DNA from 3 places in the Oceanibaculum indicum P24 genome. Region 1 is predicted to be linked to each of the others. Evidence: predicted binding sites of a transcription regulator. Region 1 holds the regulator's gene; each other region holds the start of a gene.
The links. The regulator PhoB, encoded in region 1, activates phosphate uptake and scavenging genes when phosphate is short. The targets are predictions, from matches to a motif close to TNTCATAAAACTGTCA.
Positions count from the first base shown of each region.

Region 2: a site for PhoB is predicted at 2,487-2,502, ahead of P24_RS00160 (Na/Pi cotransporter family protein). Genes of this name have one in related genera too.
Region 3: a site for PhoB is predicted at 2,311-2,326, ahead of phnD (phosphate/phosphite/phosphonate ABC transporter substrate-binding protein). Genes of this name have one in related genera too.

Region 1 is NZ_AMRL01000002.1:202,760-208,688, forward strand. It holds gene P24_RS02915 (UxaA family hydrolase) at 1-1,148, shown strand, start outside; gene P24_RS02920 (ATP-binding protein) at 1,229-2,608, shown strand; gene phoU (phosphate signaling complex protein PhoU) at 2,749-3,459, shown strand; gene phoB (phosphate regulon transcriptional regulator PhoB) at 3,524-4,225, shown strand; gene P24_RS02935 (helix-turn-helix domain-containing protein) at 4,298-4,666, opposite strand; gene P24_RS02940 (Smr/MutS family protein) at 4,663-5,283, opposite strand; gene P24_RS02945 (LutC/YkgG family protein) at 5,286-5,929, opposite strand, start outside.
Region 2 is NZ_AMRL01000001.1:27,767-33,695, reverse strand. It holds gene P24_RS00175 (amino acid ABC transporter ATP-binding protein) at 1-4, opposite strand, end outside; gene P24_RS00170 (transporter substrate-binding domain-containing protein) at 177-1,004, opposite strand; gene P24_RS00165 (TAXI family TRAP transporter solute-binding subunit) at 1,263-2,228, shown strand; gene P24_RS00160 (Na/Pi cotransporter family protein) at 2,588-4,213, shown strand; gene P24_RS00155 (GlcG/HbpS family heme-binding protein) at 4,232-4,669, opposite strand; gene P24_RS00150 (universal stress protein) at 4,778-5,608, opposite strand; gene P24_RS00145 (peroxiredoxin-like family protein) at 5,821-5,929, shown strand, end outside.
Region 3 is NZ_AMRL01000022.1:44,645-50,573, forward strand. It holds gene phnE (phosphonate ABC transporter, permease protein PhnE) at 1-386, opposite strand, end outside; gene phnC (phosphonate ABC transporter ATP-binding protein) at 383-1,204, opposite strand; gene phnD (phosphate/phosphite/phosphonate ABC transporter substrate-binding protein) at 1,284-2,252, opposite strand; one part of gene prfB (peptide chain release factor 2) at 2,479-3,531, opposite strand; one part of gene prfB (peptide chain release factor 2) at 3,533-3,601, opposite strand; gene P24_RS14695 (penicillin-binding protein 1A) at 3,664-5,929, opposite strand, start outside.

The DNA of each region.
Region 1 (5,929 bases):
TCGGCATCCTGACCTCGGTGAACTGCTCGGCCACGGTGGCGAAATACATCGCCGCCGCGATCACGCCGGACATTCTGGCGCAGTACCCGAATGTCGATGGGGTGGTGGCGCTGGTGCATTCCACCGGCTGCGGCATGGCAGATTCGGGGGAGGGCTACGCCAATCTGCAGCGCACCTTGTGGGGCCATGCCCGGCACCCGAACTTCGCCGGCATACTGATGGTCGGCCTCGGCTGCGAGGTCAATCAGATCGACTTCCTGCTGGAGGCCTACGGGCTGGAGCGCGGCCCGCGCTTCCAGACCATGACGATCCAGGACATTGGCGGCACCCGCAAGACCGTGGACCGCGGCGTCGAGATCGTGAAATCCATGCTGCCGGCCGCGAACGAGGCGCGCCGCACCAGCGTGCCGGCCAGCCACCTGACGCTGGCGCTGCAATGCGGCGGTTCCGACGCCTATTCCGGCATTACCGCCAACCCGGCGCTGGGCGCGGCCGCTGACCTGCTGGTCCGGCATGGCGGCACGGCGATCCTCTCTGAAACGCCGGAAATCTATGGCGCCGAGCATCTGCTGACCCGGCGCGCCATCGACCGCAAGACCGGCGAGAAGCTGATCGAGCGCATCCGCTGGTGGGAGGAATACACCAGCCGCAATGGCGGGGAGATGAATAACAACCCCTCGCCCGGCAACAAGGCCGGCGGCCTGACCACCATCCTGGAAAAGTCGCTGGGTGCCGCTGCCAAGGGCGGCACGACAAACCTGACCGGCGTGTTCAAATATGCCGAACCGATCAACACCAAGGGCTTCGTGTTCATGGATTCGCCGGGCTATGACCCCTGTTCGGTGACCGGGCAGGTGGCCAGCGGCGCCAACATCGTGTGCTTCACCACCGGGCGCGGCTCGGTGTTCGGCAACAAGCCCTCGCCCTCGCTGAAGCTTGCCACCAACTCCGCCATGTACCGCAAGCTGGAGGAGGATATGGATGTGAATTGCGGCGCCGTGCTGGATGAGGGCATCTCGATCCAGGATATGGGCCAGCGCATCTTCGACCTCATCCTGCGCGTGGCCTCTGGCGAGAAATCCAAGAGCGAGGCCCAGGGTTTCGGCGATGCGGAATTCATCCCCTGGCAGGTTGGCGCCGTAATGTAACGATATGGCGGTTGACCGGCGGCATCCCTGCCGGCCTATGCTGTAGGTTCCGTTAAGCCTTCCGCCAGCCCGAGGCCCCCATGCCCGCAACCCGACTGTCGCGCTCCGCGATCGTCAAGACCAGCCTGCTGCTGTCCCTGCCTGTCGGGCTGGTGCTGCTGGTGCTGGTCGCCGGCGGCCAGCTGAATGGCTGGCCCGCCCTGCTGGGCTGGGCGATTTCTCCCGGCATCTTCGCGTTGCTGGTGCAGCGTCATTTTCAGCGCATTGCCCGGCTGGAAGCGGCGGTTGAGGGCGGTTCGGCGGAGATCGAGCCGAACAGCCCGCTCGCCCCGTTGGCCGGCCGCATCGAATCGCTGCATCGCGTGCAGGCGGAAAATCTGGGCGCCCTGCGGCAGCGCCTCCATGCCGCCCATGTCGCGCTGGAATCGCTGCCCGACCCGCTGCTGCTAATCGATGCCGAGGCAACCATCGTGGCCACCAACCGGGCCGCCCGCGAGATCTTCGGCGAGGCGCTGGCGGGCAGGGCGGTCGCCAGCAATCTGCGCCATCCGGAGGTGCTGAAGGCGGTGGAGACGGCCCTTGAACAGGGGCAGGGCCGCACTGTCGAGATGACCATGCTGGTGCCCATCGAGCGCAGTTTCGCCGTCAGTGTCGAACCGTTGCGCGAACCGGGGCCGGATGACAGCCGGGCGCTGATCCTGATGCACGAGCTGACGGCGATGAAGCGCACGGAGCAGATGCGCGCCGATTTCGTTGCCAATGCGAGCCATGAGCTGCGCACGCCGCTCTCCACGCTGGTCGGCTTCATCGAGACGCTGCGCGGCCCGGCCAAGGACGATCCGGAAGCGCATGAGCGGTTCCTGGAAATCATGCATGAGCAGAGCCTGCGCATGTCGCGGCTGGTGAACGACTTGCTGTCGCTTTCGCGGATCGAGCTGAACGAGCATACGCCGCCGCGCGGGCTGGCCGACCTGTCGCGCATTCTTTCCAGCGTGAAGGCGACGCTGGACATGCAGGCGGCGACCAAGGACATGGACATCCAGCTCGATATCGAGGACGGGCTGCCGCCGGTCACCGGCGACGAGGACGAGCTGGCGCAGGTGGCGCAGAACCTGATCGACAATGCGACCAAATATGGCCGGCCCGGCACACCGATCCGGGTAACGGCCCGGCGCGCCGACAGCGTGCCGGCAGCCTTCCCCAAGGCACCGCATGGCGCGGTCCTGATCCGTGTTCAGGACCAGGGCGAGGGCATCCCGCGCGAGCATATTCCGCGCCTGACCGAACGGTTCTACCGGGTCGACAAGGCGCGCAGCCGCGATCTTGGCGGCACCGGTCTTGGCCTTGCCATCGTGAAGCACATCGTCAGCCGCCACCGGGGGGCGCTTTCCGTCGACAGCCAGGTCGGCAAGGGCAGCGCCTTCACCGTCTATCTGCCGGTCGCCGCATCCGCGGGCTGAACGGCCGCCGCGAAAACCCCCGATTCGATGTCGATGTAATAAAAGCGTCATCGAAACGTAGTATTTATGCCGTGCAAGCCCGTTATTGATAGCGCAGGCGCACGGTCCGCCATCGATCATGCCCTTGGAAAGGAAGCCTCATGCCCACCCATACCGTGAAATCCTTCGACGAGGAATTGAAGCGGCTGATGAATCTCATCTCGCAGATGGGCGGGCTGGTGGAGACGCAGGTGCAGGACTGCATCCAGTCCCTGGCGAAGCGCGACAGCACCATCGCCGAGCGGGTGATCCAGGGCGATCTGAAGATCGACAGCCTGGAGCATGATGTCAACGATCTGACGGTTCGCATGCTGGCACTGCGCCAGCCGCTGGCCGAGGATCTGCGCCGCGTTGTTGGCGCGCTGAAGATTTCCGCCGATCTGGAACGCATTGGCGACTACGCCGCGAACATCTCCAAGCGGTCAGTGGCCCTGAACCAGGTACCGCCGGCACGGCCCGCGACCGGTATACCGCGCATGGGCCGGATGGTGCAGCAGATCCTGAAGGAAGTGCTGGACGCCTATGTCGAACAGGATGCCGAAAAGGCCCTGCTGGTCTGGCGCCGGGACGAGGAGGTGGACGAGATGTACACCAGCCTGTTCCGCGAGCTGCTGACCTACATGATGGAAGACCCGCGCAACATCACGCCCTGCACGCATCTTCTGTTCATGGCGAAGAATATCGAGCGCATCGGCGACCATGCCACCAATATCGCCGAGACGCTGTACTACCAGGTAACCGGCCGGCCGCTGACCGCCGAGCGGCCGAAGGGCGACACCAGCGCGTTCACCGTCGTCGAGCCGGAGAACTGACCTACGGTTTGAAACATTTCCACTGGCCTTTTTCCCTTGAGGCCTGCCGAGATTGGACCACACGATGAAGCCGCTGATCCTGATTGTCGAAGACGAAGCCGCGATCGTCACGCTGCTCAGCTACAATTTGGAGCGCGAGGGCTTCCAGGTCCTCGAAGCGCGCGACGGCGAGGAAGGGCTGCTGCTGGCCACCGAGCGCCGGCCCGACCTGATCCTGCTGGACTGGATGCTGCCGCTGTTGTCCGGCATCGAGGTCTGCCGCCGGCTGCGCCGCACCCCGCAGACCCGCAGCATCCCGATCATCATGCTGACGGCCCGCGGCGAGGAAGGCGACCGGGTACGAGGCCTGAATGCCGGCGCCGACGATTACGTCACCAAGCCCTTCAGCCCCAGCGAACTGCTGGCCCGCGTCCGCGCCGTCATGCGCCGCGCCCGGCCTGCCGCCGATGCCGAGACGCTACGCTGCGGCGACATCGTCATGGACATTGCCGCCCACAAGGTGAAGCGCGGCGACCGCGATGTGCATCTTGGGCCGACCGAATTCCGCCTGCTGCGCCATTTCCTGGAGCATCAGGGCCGTGTCTTCTCCCGCGAACAACTGCTGGATTCGGTCTGGGGGGCGGATGTCTATGTCGAGCCGCGCACCGTGGATGTGCATATCCGCCGGCTGCGCAAGGCGCTGAACGAGGATGCCGAGGGCGACCCGATCCGCACCGTCCGGTCGGCCGGCTATGCGCTGGATGCCGTCGCGCCGCAATTCGCTTGACACTCCATCAGTGCGTCGACTCTATATAAGAAATTAATGTAAAATATTATTTTATTCCCGTTTATCGCCCTGTCATTCCGGCTTTTTCGGCGAGTCTTCGAGCTGGCTCAAGAGCGCCGCGAGCCTCTCCTCGTCCAGGATCCCGATCTTCCGCGCCAGCTGGTGCGCCAGCCTGGTGGCGCTTGGCGACAGGCCGGCCGTGTCGATGGTGACGCGCGGATGGGATATCTCCGCCAGCCGATTCAGCGCTTCCGCATCGTCCCAGATGAGCCCAAAATAACCGCAGATCTGATGGATCAGCCCGTCGGTGGGCCGGCCGCGATGGCCATGCTCCAGCGCCGAGAGATAGGCCGAGGAGACCTGCAGCGCAGCCGCCATCTCCTTCAGTGTAACGCCACGCGCGGCACGCAGCGCCCGCAGCCTTTCCCCGAATGGCGTCATGCCTCCTCCCGCACCCGACGCAGCAGCACATAGAGCGCACCGCCGCCGCCATCCTTTGGCTGGGCATGGACGAAGGCCAGCACCTTCTCGCGGTTGCCGCCCTCATTCAGCCAGCGCGGCACCTCGCGCTTCAGCACGCCAGCCTCATAGCGGCCGAATTCGTCACGCCGCGTCCCCTTGCCGGTGATCACCAGCACGCAGCGCAGGCCGCGCGCCTGCGACCGGGCGATGAATCCGTTCAGTGCCACATGGGCGGCATCCTGCGTCATCCCATGCAGATCGATGCGCGCCTCAATGGCGACCTGGCCGCGTTTCAGGCGCATCTGGCTGCGCTTGTCGAGCCCTGGCGCGCTATCATGCTTCAGGGCCGGCAGGATGACCGGCGCCTTGACCGGCTGTGCGACCGGCTGAGGAAGTGGCTCGTCCTTTGGCACCCGGCCGCGCTTGCGGCTGGCCGGCGCCATGCCTTCGGCCTCGGGGGGGGCGGGAACCGGTTCCGGCGGCAGCTCATCCAGCCTGCCCAACCGCAGGCGCTTATCCTGCGGCAGCGGCTTGGCATCCTTCACGACCTGGCGGAAAAGCTCAGCCTCGTCCTTGCTGGCGCGCCGCCGGGCCATGCCTAGCCGTCGATCAGGACAATGTGCAGCCGGCGCGGTCCGTGGGCGCCCATCAGGATCTTCTGCTCGATATCGCCGGTGCGCGACGGGCCGGTGATGAAATTCACCGTGCGCGGCATGGAATCCTTCGCCTGCGCATCGCGCAGCCGCGCCCAGCCATCCTCGTAGGAACCAACGATCTGGCTCTTCTTCAGCACCACGATATGGGTCTCGGGCAGCAGGTTCAGTGTGGTCGGGCTGTGCGGGCCGGAGGTCAGCATCAGCGTGCCGGTCTCGGCAATGCCGGCAAAGGCCGGGGTCACGCTGGCCGTATCCGGCTCCTCCGCCTTGCCGGTTTTGATAGTCAGGGTCGGGCGCTTGTCCCAGGGAAGGCCGGACAGCCAGGCATCCGGCGCCACGCGCAATTCGGCCGGCAGATTATGCTGCGCCAGATAGTCGGCGATGGCGTCAGGGACCTCTGCGGCATCCGCGACCTGGCTGATGGTGGCCTGCACGCCTTCAGCCATCTCGACGAACAGGGTGACCTGCTGGTCGTGCGGCAGCTGCGCCCGCTGCGGGATCAGGTTCGGCCTGTGCTCCGCGATCCGCTGTTCCAGCTGCGCCGCCGGCTCGCCGTCCAGCGCACTGCGGCCAAGCGACCGGCGGA
Region 2 (5,929 bases), on a different contig from region 1:
GCATGGCGGCGGGGTTGGACAAGTGGGGACTCCTAACTCAACAGAAATGTCATTGCCGGGCTTGACCCGGCAATCCAGCCTTCACCGGCCTGGACGGTTGTGCACCGCCTCAGGCAAGGCGCCGCCCCTGGATGCCCGGGTCAGGCCCGGGCATGACAGGAAGGGGTCGTAAACGATCAGCCGCAGGACGGGGTGTGTTCGGTCGGGTCGTAGCCGGTCATCCCCGGCACGCCATAGCCCGGATAGACCGTGACCGCTGCGGAGCCGGCCGCCGGCTTGGTGCCGAACCACTTCTCGTGCATCGCGGCCATGGTGCCGTCCAGCTTCATGCACTCGATGGCGTTCTCCACCAGCTTGCGCATTTCGGCATTGTCCTTGCGGATCGGCGCGGCCCAGACGAGGCCGGTGGAATGCAGGTAGGACAGCTTGATCTGCGGGTTCTTCTTCACCGCCCAGGCGGCGACCGTGTTGCCGGCGACATTGGCGTAGGCGCGGCCGGAAATCACCGCCTGGATCGCATCGGTGTTGGTGCCGAAGGTCTCGACCTTCCAGCCGATCTGGTCGGCGAGGCCGCGCACCCAGCTGTCGTAGGCGGAGCCGCGATTGACCGCGATCACCTTGTCCTTCAGTTCGGCCAGATCCTTGATGTCCGGCGTGCCGGCCTTGGTGACGAACTGGTAGTCGGTGTTCAGGTAGCCTTCGGTGAACAACAGGTTCTCCGCACGCTCCTTGGTTACCGTGGTCGGGGCGGCGATGAAATCATAGGTGCCGGCCTGCAGGCCCGGCAGCAGGCCGGAAAACTGGGTGGCTTCGATGGTCACGCCGCGCCCGGTGCGCTTGCCGATCTCGTTGGCGAGGTCGATATTGAAGCCCTCGACGCCGCCGCTCAGATTCGGCATGGCGTGCGGTGCGAAGGTGCCGTCCACGCCGGTCTTCAGCGGCTCCGCCTGCACAGCGGCAGCGGCGAGCAGCAGGGCGCAGGTCGCGCCGGCCAGTAGTTTCATGTCGCAATCTCCCAGATTTGCCTGAATAAGGGTGCCCACGCGAACGGGGCGGCGTTCACCTGTCAGCAATCGCCGTGCCATGCACGGCAGGCCAGCCCGACGCTGGCATTCTGTGCGCTCATCTGGGGCTATTCGCCCAGCGTAGGAGCATTTCCGCCCGCTGTCCTGACCAATTCTTGCGCAGATGGCCAAAAAGTTGACAGCACCGCTTACCAGCCCATTTCACTCCGCAACGGTTAAAACGATGGAGCGGAGGCCATGAAAAGGATGCGCAAGTCTGTTGGTGCCTTTCTGGCAGTGCTGATGGCGACAGCGATGACGAATGTTCCCCAGGCGGCAGCGGAGCCGGTTGGTGTGACGCTGGGCACCTCGACCCAGGGCGGCGGATTCAGCCTGTATGGCAATGCGCTTGCCGAGGCGATCAATGCTGCCGATCCGGGTCTGAAGGTCGAACCGCGTTCGACCCGCGGGACGGGTGAGAATCTGCCGCTGCTGGAAAAGGGCGAGCTGGATATCGCGCTGGTACAGGGTACCTCCGCCTATGAGGCGCTGGCAGGGATCGGCCAGCCGAAGTCGGAGCTGAAAATCCTGACGGCGATGTATTCCAGTCCCGGCGTTTTTGCCGTGCGTGGCGATGTGGAGGCGCGCAGCATCGAAGATCTGAAGGGCAGGACGGTGGTGTTCGGCACCGAAGCATCCGGCCTCGTCGTCATGGCGAATTATGTGTTGGATGGGCTGGGCCTCGACATGCGGCGCGATTTCGACGCGGTCTTCGTGAAGCGCGCCTCGGAGTCCCCGCCCAAGGTGATCGGCGGGGAGGCGGTGGCGCTGTGGGGTGCCGGCGTCGGCTGGCCGGGCTTCGTGAAGGTGTCGGAAGGGCCGGCGGGCGCCCGGTTCATCGGCCTGACGCCGGAACAGGTGGCGCAGGTGCGGGCCAAGCACAGTTTCCTGAAACCGATGCGGCTGCCCGCCGGCAGCTATGCCGGCCAGGCGGGGGCGGTGCAGACCGTAGGCTCCTGGAATTTCGTGCTGACCCGCACCGACCTGTCGGAGGATGTCGCCTACCGGCTGATCGCGGCCATCGACAAGGCCGGCCCGGCCCTGACGGCGAAGCTCGATCAGGCGGCGGAGACGACGCCGGCCAACACGGCGGAAGGCGCGCCGGACAAGGCGATGATCCATCCGGGCGTAGTCCGTTACCTGACGGAGAAGGGGCTGCTGTAAGGCACTTCGGGCAATCGCTTTTTGCGATTGGTTTGACCAAAACAATCAATTTTCCGGACCGCGAACCGCCGGATATTCTGGTTCCAGGATGGTATTCGCCCTCGCAATGCCTGGTGTCATGCACCGGCGCGGGACGCAAATCAGGAATCGTTATCGGGCTTCGCGGGCCGTTTGGGTTAGTCGCCAATGGGCGGCCTGCGGGATAGGCCGGGAACCTTCGGGTTCCCGGTCTTTTCTTGTGTTCTCCAGCCCTTGTCCTGTCATGAAAAATTCATCGACCGCTTCATTGCGCGGCGCCGGGCGCTGCGACACTATCCGCCGCTGATCCGCACGGGGCATCTGGGAAGGGCGGGCTGTCCATGGCGTTGACTCTTGCCAGCATTCTGGCTGGCCTGGGGCTGTTCTTTGTCGGCAAGGATCTGCTGACCTCCAACCTGCGCAACATGGTCGGGCGCAGCGTGCAGCTGATCCTGTCGCGCGTCGCCGCCTATCCCCTGCTGGGCTTGTCCTGGGGCGCGGTGCTGGGCGCGATGATCCAAAGCACCGCCATCGTCACCTTCATCCTGGTCGGGCTGCTGACGGCGCGCATGATCGAGCCGCGCCGCGCCCTGCCGATCCTGATGGGCGGCAATATCGGCAGCGCACTCATCCTGCTGCTGGTCACGCTGGATATCCGCATCGTCGTCATGCTGGCGCTGGGGCTGACCGGAATTCTGCTGACGCAGGGCCGGCTGCAGCATTGGAAGGCGGCGCTGAGTGCCATCTTCGGCCTGTGCCTGCTGTATTACGGGCTGGTGCTGCTAAAGTCCGGTACGGTGCCGCTCGCCCAGTCCGACGATGTGATGGCGCTGATGGCAACCCTCAATGGCTCGCTGTCGGCGGCCTTCCTGATCGGGGCTGCTCTGTCGGCGGCCTGCCAATCCTCCATCACCGTGGCACTGCTGGGTATCGGCTTTCTGGGTAGCGGGCTGTTCAGTTTCGAGCAGGCGATGCTGGTGATCTATGGCACCAACCTGGGCAGCGGCATCGTCACCTATCTGCTGGCCGGCGGGGTGCAGGGGACGGCGCGGCGCATGGCGCTGTTCCAGCTTGGCTTCAACCTGACCGGCTGCGTCCTGCTACTGGCGCTGTTCGTTGCCGAGCATGTTTTCGGCGTGCCGCTGGTCATGGCGCTGCTGCGGGCAGTCTCCTCCGATGTGCCGCAGCAGCTGGCGCTCAGCTACCTCGTCTTCAACAGTGTGACGGCGCTGTTCCTGTTCCCGTTGATCGGCCTCGTGGAGCAGCTGCTGGCCCGTCGCTGCCCGCCCTCGCCGCAGGAGAGCGACAGCCAGCTCGCCTATCTCAGCCCGGAGACGGCCCGCGATTCCGCGACCGCCATCCTGCTGACCGAGAAGGAGCAGCTGCGCCTGCTGGAGCGGCTGCCGCGCTATGCGGAGTTGTTGCGGCAGGCCGAAACGCCGGCCCGCAAGGCACGGCTGGAGGCGCTGCACAAGGCGTTCGTCTCGGTGCATGGCCAGACGAAGCCCTATATCGCCGGGCTGGCGGAGGGCGATTTGACGGCGGACAGCCATGAGCGGGTCTATCGCATCGTGGACCGGCATGACCGGCTGGGTTCGATAGAAGCGGTGCTGTACGAGTTTGCCGCGGCTGCACCGTTGCTGGAAGACAGCACGGCGCTGGCGGCGATCCGCGAGGCGCTGACCGAGGGGCTGGATGCGCTGCTGCTATCCTATGTCGAGGCGATGGCCGGCGACGATCCCGACGATATGGCGCTGATCGAACGGATCACCGGCGACCGGGGCGAGCTGATGGAAGGGGTGCGACGCAGCTTCTTCAACGATGCCGCGCTGGAGCTCGATCGCGACGAGAAGATGGGGCTGCTGCAGCTGACCGGCCTGTTCGAACGGCTGGTCTGGCTGCTGCGCGAAATGGCGCTGAAGGCGCCGTTCGAGGCCGGGACGCGCCCGGCGCTCGAAGCGGCATAGCAGGCTTACGCGCCGCCCTTACTCGCCGCCGGTATCGGCGACGAGGCCGGCCTTCTCGATGGCGTGCACGGCGCACAGCTCGTCATTCTCCGACACGTCGCCGGTGACGCCCACCGCGCCCAGGATGCGGCCATCCTTGTTCTTCACGATCACGCCGCCGGGCAGCGGCACGAAATTGCCTTCCGACATGGCGGTCAGCGAGTTGAACAGCGCCGGCATCTTGGCGGCGCGGCGCGCCAGCTCCCGCCCGCCGAAGCCGAAGCCCAGTGTCGCCGCCGCCTTGCCCATGGCGACCTGCGGGCGCAGCAGGCTGCAGCCATCCTCGCGCTTCAGCACCTTCAGCTGGCCGCCGGCGTCGAGCACGGCCACGGTCAGCGGGGCGAACTTCATCTCGCGGCCCTTGCGCAGGGTCTCGTCGGCGATCAGTGAGGCGGTTTCCAGGGTCATATCCAGCATGCGTTTCTCCACTGTCCTTATTGGCCGCCTGAAGGGGCGGCGCGATTGATCGAACAGGCGTTATAGGATGCGGAGATCGGCGCGAACAGAGGATTCGCGCAACTGGTACTACCAGGCATTCGCGGCCAGCACATCGCAGGGTGGCTCGTTCAGCAGCCGCTGCGCCGTGCTGCCCAGCCCGGCCCGCAGCGACGCGGGACGGCCGCGCATGCCGACGCCCAGAAGGTCAGCCTGCCTCTCGCGGGCGATGCCGGACAGCACGCTGTGCGGTTCGCCGGTGCGGACGACCAGTTCCATCCGGCTGGCCGTCGCCTGCTGCTGATCCGGGGGCAGCAGCTTGCCCAGCGTGTCGGCCATGAATTCGGATAAGGCGGCCTGCGCGGCCTGGCCCGCCGCCTCCGTCGCCGCACCTTGCAGGGCATGCACGCAGACAAGCTCGGCCTGTGGGGCGAGCCTCAGGACCATCGACACGGCAAAGCGCGCATAGATCGACATATCGATTCCCAGCACGGCCTTGCGGTATGCCGCCGGTCTATTGTCCGCGACGACCAGCAGGGAGCAATTGCCGTCGCGGGCCAGCCCTTCCGCCGTGCTGCCCACCAGCAGATCGTGCCCGCCCCTGGGTTCATGCCGGCCAAGGACGACCAGTTCGCTGCGGTGCATATGGGCCAGCCGGCCCAGCTCCCATTGCGGGGTGCCGGTCGTCACCTTGATCGCGATATCCTCGCGCTCCTCGGGCGGCAGTTCCTGCAGCTGCCCGTCGATGGTCTTGAAGGCCGTCCTGGAGCGGCGCTCGACATCGAGCGAGGATGTCGGCCGGTCGATGATATGCGCGATGACGAGCGCGCAGGCATGCTCCCGCTTCAGCGCCAGCGCCCGCTGCACGGCTGCACCGGCGCGGGGTGACAGATCAGTGGCGGTCAGGATGGTGCCGATCATCGGGCAGGTCCAACGGTTATGATGTCCCTGCCATTGGATCAGACGGTATCCGGCTATTCCTTGATGTGCGTCAATAACCGCTAAAATTGCTGTCATTTTCGCGCCGATGCGGCCGCTTTCACGGGATAGTGAAGCGGGTGAGTCTGGCAGCCGACCCCCCGGGATGATTAGCTGTGCGTCATCTTCAGCAATCTCATCGGGAGTATCCGGTCATGAGTTCCATCACCCCCTTGATGCCGCGCCAGAAGGTGCCGGCGCTCGATCTGCCGCTGGCTGGCGGCGGACGCTTCACGCTGGGCGAGACGAAGCCCGCCAATTTCA
Region 3 (5,929 bases), on a different contig from region 1:
CGCGACACGGCGATGATCGACCGGCAGGCGTAATAGATCCAGCGCGGGGCGACATTGCGCGCCGCACCGATGCCGATGGGTACGGACAGCAGGATGCCGGCCGCCGTGGAGGTGACGGTCATCGTCAGGCTTTCCACCATGCCATCGACGATGTCACCCCAGCGGCTGGTGAAATCGGGGGCCAGGAAGCCCTTGATGAAGGCCCAGCCGCGGTCCAGCCCTTCATAGATGCGCAGCCAGTTCACCTCGACACTGCCGACGGCCAGCACGAGATAGGCCAGCGACCCGATAATCAGGCTCCAGCGCAACAGCGGATTGGCGATCAGTGGCGGCCGGCGCCAGACCCGGCCGGTAGCGGCGGCGCCAGAGGGGGAGGCGAGGCTCATACCGCCCCCGCCAGGCGTTCTTCATCAAGGCGCTGCTCGCTGTCCTCATCCTCGGAGTCGCGCTGGTTGGCGAGTGTCCAGTCCTCCTCGCCATAGATTTCCGTCAGCACGGCATCGGTCAGCCCTTCCGGCGGGCCGTCATAGACGATTTCTCCGGCGCGCAGCCCCACAATGCGCTGGGCGAACATCTGCGCCAGCGGCACATCGTGGATGTTGATGATGGCGGCGAGGTCGCGCTCCGCGCAGATTTCGCAGATCAGCCGCATGATCTGGCGCGATGTCTTGGGGTCCAGGCTGGCGGTCGGTTCGTCCACCAGCAGGATGTCGGGGTTCTGAAGCAACGCCCGGGCGATGCCGACGCGCTGGCGCTGGCCGCCGGACAGGGCGTCGGCGCGCTTGTCCACATGGTCGAGCAGCCCTACCCGCTCCAGCGTCTGGAAGGCCTGATCCACCGCTTCCTGCGGGAAGCGCCGGAAATAGCTGCGCCAGAATCCGACATAGCCCAACTGACCGGAGAGCACATTCTCCATCACCGTCAGCCGCTCCACGAGCGCATATTCCTGGAAGATCATCCCCATGCGCCGGCGCAGGCGCCGCAAGGCCCCGCTGCCCTTGCCGGTAATTTCCTCGCCAGCCAGGAAGACGTGCCCGTCGGTCGGCTCGACCAGCCGGTTCACGCAGCGAATCAGGGTCGATTTACCGGCGCCGGACGGGCCGATCAGCGCCATCACCTGCCCGGCGGGCACCTCGATGGAGACGCCTTTCAGCGCGTGATCGCCGGTCTTGTAGCGCTTGCTCAGGCCCTGGATTTTCAGCATGAGACGTCCCTTATGCCCGCAAAAATCGGAAAGGGAGGCGGCGCCAGGCCGCCTCCCTTATGTCAGCGATTGGATATGCTTACTTGCAGGCGTAGCTCACGCCCATCGCCTGGTCGATCTTGCGGACCACTTCCCAATGACCCTTGTAGGTGATCGGGATAAACTTAGCCTCGCCGGACTTCTCGAACTCCTTCTTCAGGTCCGAGCCTTCCCAGTCGAAGGTGGCGAAGGCCTGCTTCACCTTTTCCGCCAGCTCCGGCTTCAGATTGTAGACATGGCCATAGCCGGTGGTCGGGAAGGTCTGCGACTTGTAGATCGTCTTCACCTGATCGGCCTTGATGACGCCGCGCTCGATCATGCGCTTCATCACCGAGTTGGCGATGGCGGCAGCGTCGTAATCCTTGTTGGCGACGCCCAGGATCGAATTGTCATGCTTGCCGGAGAAGGCGGTCTTGAACTCCTTGCCGGCCTCCATCTTGAATTCGGCGCGCAGCAGGGCGGACGGCGCCTTGAAACCGGAGTTCGAGGTCTCGGAGGTAAAGGCCATGGTGCGGCCCTTGATATCCTCGACCTTTTCGATGCCGCTGCCCGGATAGGTGATGATCTCCATCTCATAACCGAAGCTGTCATCGGCCTTCGCCATCATGGTGAAGGGCACGAAGCCGGCGCAGTTCACCGCCAGCGGGTTGGAGCCGGTGTTGAAGCCCGCCACATGCAGGCGGCCGGCGCGCATCGCCTCGATCTGGGCAGCGTTCGACTGCACCGGGAAGAACTGCACCTTCTTGCCGGTGGTCTTTTCCATATGCTTCAGGAAGCCGTCCCAAACCTTGGCATAGACTGCGGGGTCCTCAACCGGGGTATAGGCGAAGATCAGTGTTGCCGGGTCGATCTGGTCCTTGGCTTCCGGCACATCGGCGACCATGTCGCCATTGCGATCGCAGAAGCGGGCATCCAGCGTGCCGCGCGGGCAGTCGGCAGCGGCAGCGCCGCCGGCGGAAAAGCCCATGAAAGCGGCAACGCCAAGAGCGATGAAAGTGGGAACACGCATGGAAACCTCCCTGTCAAAATGTCCGTCGATGCTCTGCGCGGACAGTATCCGTCATTAATGACGCTTTTCTTACATACTGGTTACGTTGCCATGACAGCTTTGTCCATATCCGACTGGCTGATCGCCCATAACCAATGCCTGGCCCGGCAAGCCAGCCCTGCCGTCAGAAAAAAGGCCATCACCCTCACGGGTGACGGCCTTCTTCGTTATTGCGTTACGAGCGCTGTCAGGCGGCGGTCTGGCCGCTGCCCTCACCCAGCTTGGAGGCCAGCGAGGCTTCCAGGAACCGGTCGATATCGCCATCCAGCACGGCGCCGGAATTGCCGGTCTCCACGCCGGTGCGCAGATCCTTCACCATCTGGTAGGGCTGCAGCACATAGGAGCGGATCTGGTGGCCCCAGCCGATATCGGTCTTGGCGTCTTCCTGCGCCTGTGCTGCCTCTTCGCGCTTCTGCAGTTCCAGCTCATAGAGCCGCGCCTTCAGCATGGAGAAGGCGGTGGCGCGGTTCTTGTGCTGCGAGCGGTCGCTCTGGCACTGCACCACGATGCCGGTCGGGATGTGGGTGATGCGGATGGCACTGTCGGTCTTGTTCACGTGCTGGCCGCCGGCACCCGAGGCCCGGTAGGTATCGATGCGCAGGTCCTTTTCCTGGTATTCGACCTCGATCTCGTCATCGACCACCGGATAGACCCACACCGAGGAGAAGCTGGTATGGCGCCGGGCCTGCGAATCGAAGGGCGAGATACGCACCAGCCGGTGCACGCCGCTTTCATGCTTCAGCCAGCCATAGGCATTGGGGCCGGTGATCTTCAGCGTGGCCGATTTCAGCCCGGCCTCTTCACCCGCACTCTCTTCCAGCCATTCGACCTTGTAGTCGTGCTGTTCCGCCCAGCGCGTGTACATGCGCGACAGCATCAGGGCCCAGTCCTGCGCCTCGGTGCCGCCAGCGCCGGCATGCACTTCGAGATAGCAGTCATTTCCGTCCGCCTCGCCTGACAGCAGGCTTTCCAGCTGCTTCTTGGCCGCCATCTCACGCAGGCGCTGCAGCGCCTTCTCGGCCTCGGCGACGACATCCTGATCGTCCTCCATCTCGCCGAGTTCGATCAGCTCCAGCGTGTCGTTCAGCTCCCGCTCGATGGAGCGGTAGCCTTCGATGCCCTTTTCCAGCTGGGTGCGCTCGCGCAGCAGCTTCTGGGCCTTCTCGCTGTCGTTCCAGAGGTTGGGGTCGGCCGTAAGGGCATTCAGCTCGTCAAACCGGGAAACCGCACGATCCCAGTCAAAGATGCCTCCTCAGCAGCGCCAACGAGTCTCTGATCTCGTCAGCGACCGCTTGAATTTCCGCGCGCATCGCGTTCTCCAAGTCCAATCGGTTCAAATCATTGCGCCGGCGTCATGCCGGCGGGAGCGCCCTTAATACAGGCCGCCGAGGCCGGTCGCAACCGGGGCGGCACTGTCGCCGGGCGCTTCGCTGACGCCGGGCACCGGCGGCATGTCCACCTGTCCCGGTTCCGGTGCCGTGCCGGGGCGGAACGCTTCCAGGATCACAGCACCGCCATCGCCGGACCGCGCCAGCTGGCCCGACGAGGCATCAATGCGCACGAACTGCACGCCGGGTGGCACGCGGAACGGGATCGAGGGCTCACCCTCCAGCGCTTCGGCCATGAAATCCTTGAAGATCGGCGCCGCGACCGTGGAGCCAGACTCGCGCCCGCCCAGCGTGCGCGGCTGGTCGAAACCAACGAATACACCCACCGCCAGGTCCGGCGAGAAGCCGACGAACCAGGTGTCGAAACTGTCGTTGGTGGTGCCGGTCTTGCCGGCCAGCGGGCGGTTGAGCTCGGCAATGCGCCGCCCGGTGCCGCGCAGCACGACCCCTTGCAGCATGGAGGTCATCTGATAGGCGGTAACCGGCGAGACCACCTCCTGGCGCTGGTCGGGAATCTGCGGCACGCTCTGCCCGTCCCAGCCTTCAACCAGACAGCCCTCGCAGGGCCGGGCATCGTGACGGTACAGCGTCTGGCCATTGCGATCCTGGATGCGGTCGATCACATGCGGCGTGATCCGCTTGCCGCCATTCACGATCATGGCGTAGCCAGCGGTCATTCGCATCAGCGTCGTCTCCCCCGCGCCCAGTGACATGGAGAGCAGCGGCTGCAGATCGTCCATCACACCGAAGCGGCGGGCGTAATCCACCACTTTCGGCATGCCGACCATGGCGGCAAGCCGCACCGTCATCAGATTGCGCGACTTCTCGATGCCGACGCGCATCGGCTGCGGGCCATAGAATTCGTTGGAATAGTTGGAGGGCTTCCATTTCGGCAGCCCCGGCCCCTGATCCAGCACGATGGGGCCGTCGATGATGACGGTGGCAGGCGTGAAGCCGCTGTCCAGCGCCGCCATATAGACGAAGGGCTTGAAGGAGGAGCCCGGCTGCCGGTTGGCCTGGGTGACCCGGTTGAACTGGCTTTCGTCGAAACTCCAGCCGCCGGTCATCGCCAGCACGCGGCCGGTATGCGGGTCCATCGCCACCAGCGCGCCCTCGACCTCGGGCACCTGGCGCAGGGCGAAATTCCCGTCCGAGACGGCCTCGACAGCGATTACATCGCCGACCGCCAGTACGTCACCGGCGCGGCGCACCTCCGGCCCCAGCTTCTGGTCCTCCTGCCAGGGCCGCGCCCAGCGCAGCTCCGAGAACGGCACCGTGCCAGGCGCACCATCGGTCAGGCCGATCGTGGCCCGGTCATTGGCGACCTCCAGCACGACGGCCAGCCGCCAGGGCGCCAGGCCGGCCGGCGTCTTGATCCCCGCCAGGGCAATCTGCCAGTTGCCACGCACATCGATGCGGTCGATGGGACCGCGCCAGCCATGCCGGCGGTCATAGGCGACAAGACCGTCCCGCAGCACGCGGTCAGCGATGCTCTGCAGCTTCGGCGAGATCGAGGTGCGGACCGACAGGCCGCCGCCATAGGCCCCCGCCTCACCGAAACGGTCCACCAGCTCGCGGCGCACTTCCTCGGCAAAATAATCCGCAACCGTGAACTGCTCCGCATCGCGCCGCCGCATCATCAGCGGCTCGGCTATCGCCGCCTCGGCTTCGGCGGCCGAGATATGGCCATTCTCCAGCATGCGCATGATGACCCAGTCGCGCCGGGCCTTCGCCGCCTCATGATGGCGGACCGGGTGATAATTGCTGGGCGCTTTCGGCAAGGCCGCCAGATAGGCTGCCTCGGCGACGGTCAGATCGTCCAGCGACTTGTTGAAATAGTTCAGCGCGGCCGCCGCGACGCCATAGGCGCGGTTGCCGAGGAAAATCTCGTTCAGATACAGCTCAAGAATGCGTTCCTTGCTGAAGGCCTTTTCCATCCGGAAGGCCAGCATCGCCTCCTTGATCTTGCGGTCGATGGAAACCTCGTTGGTCAGCAGGAAGTTCTTGGCGACCTGCTGCGTGATGGTGGAGGCCCCCACCGGACGCCGGTCGGAGCCGAACTGCTGGAGGTTCTGCACCACGGCCCGCAGGATGCCCTGCACATCGATGCCGGGATGTTCGAAGAAATTCTTGTCCTCGGCCGACAGGAAGGCATTCACCAGCCGCTTGGGCATCGCCTCATAGGGCACGAAGACCCGGCGTTCCGTTGCATATTCGGCCAGCAGGCGCCCGTCGCCGGCATGCACGCGG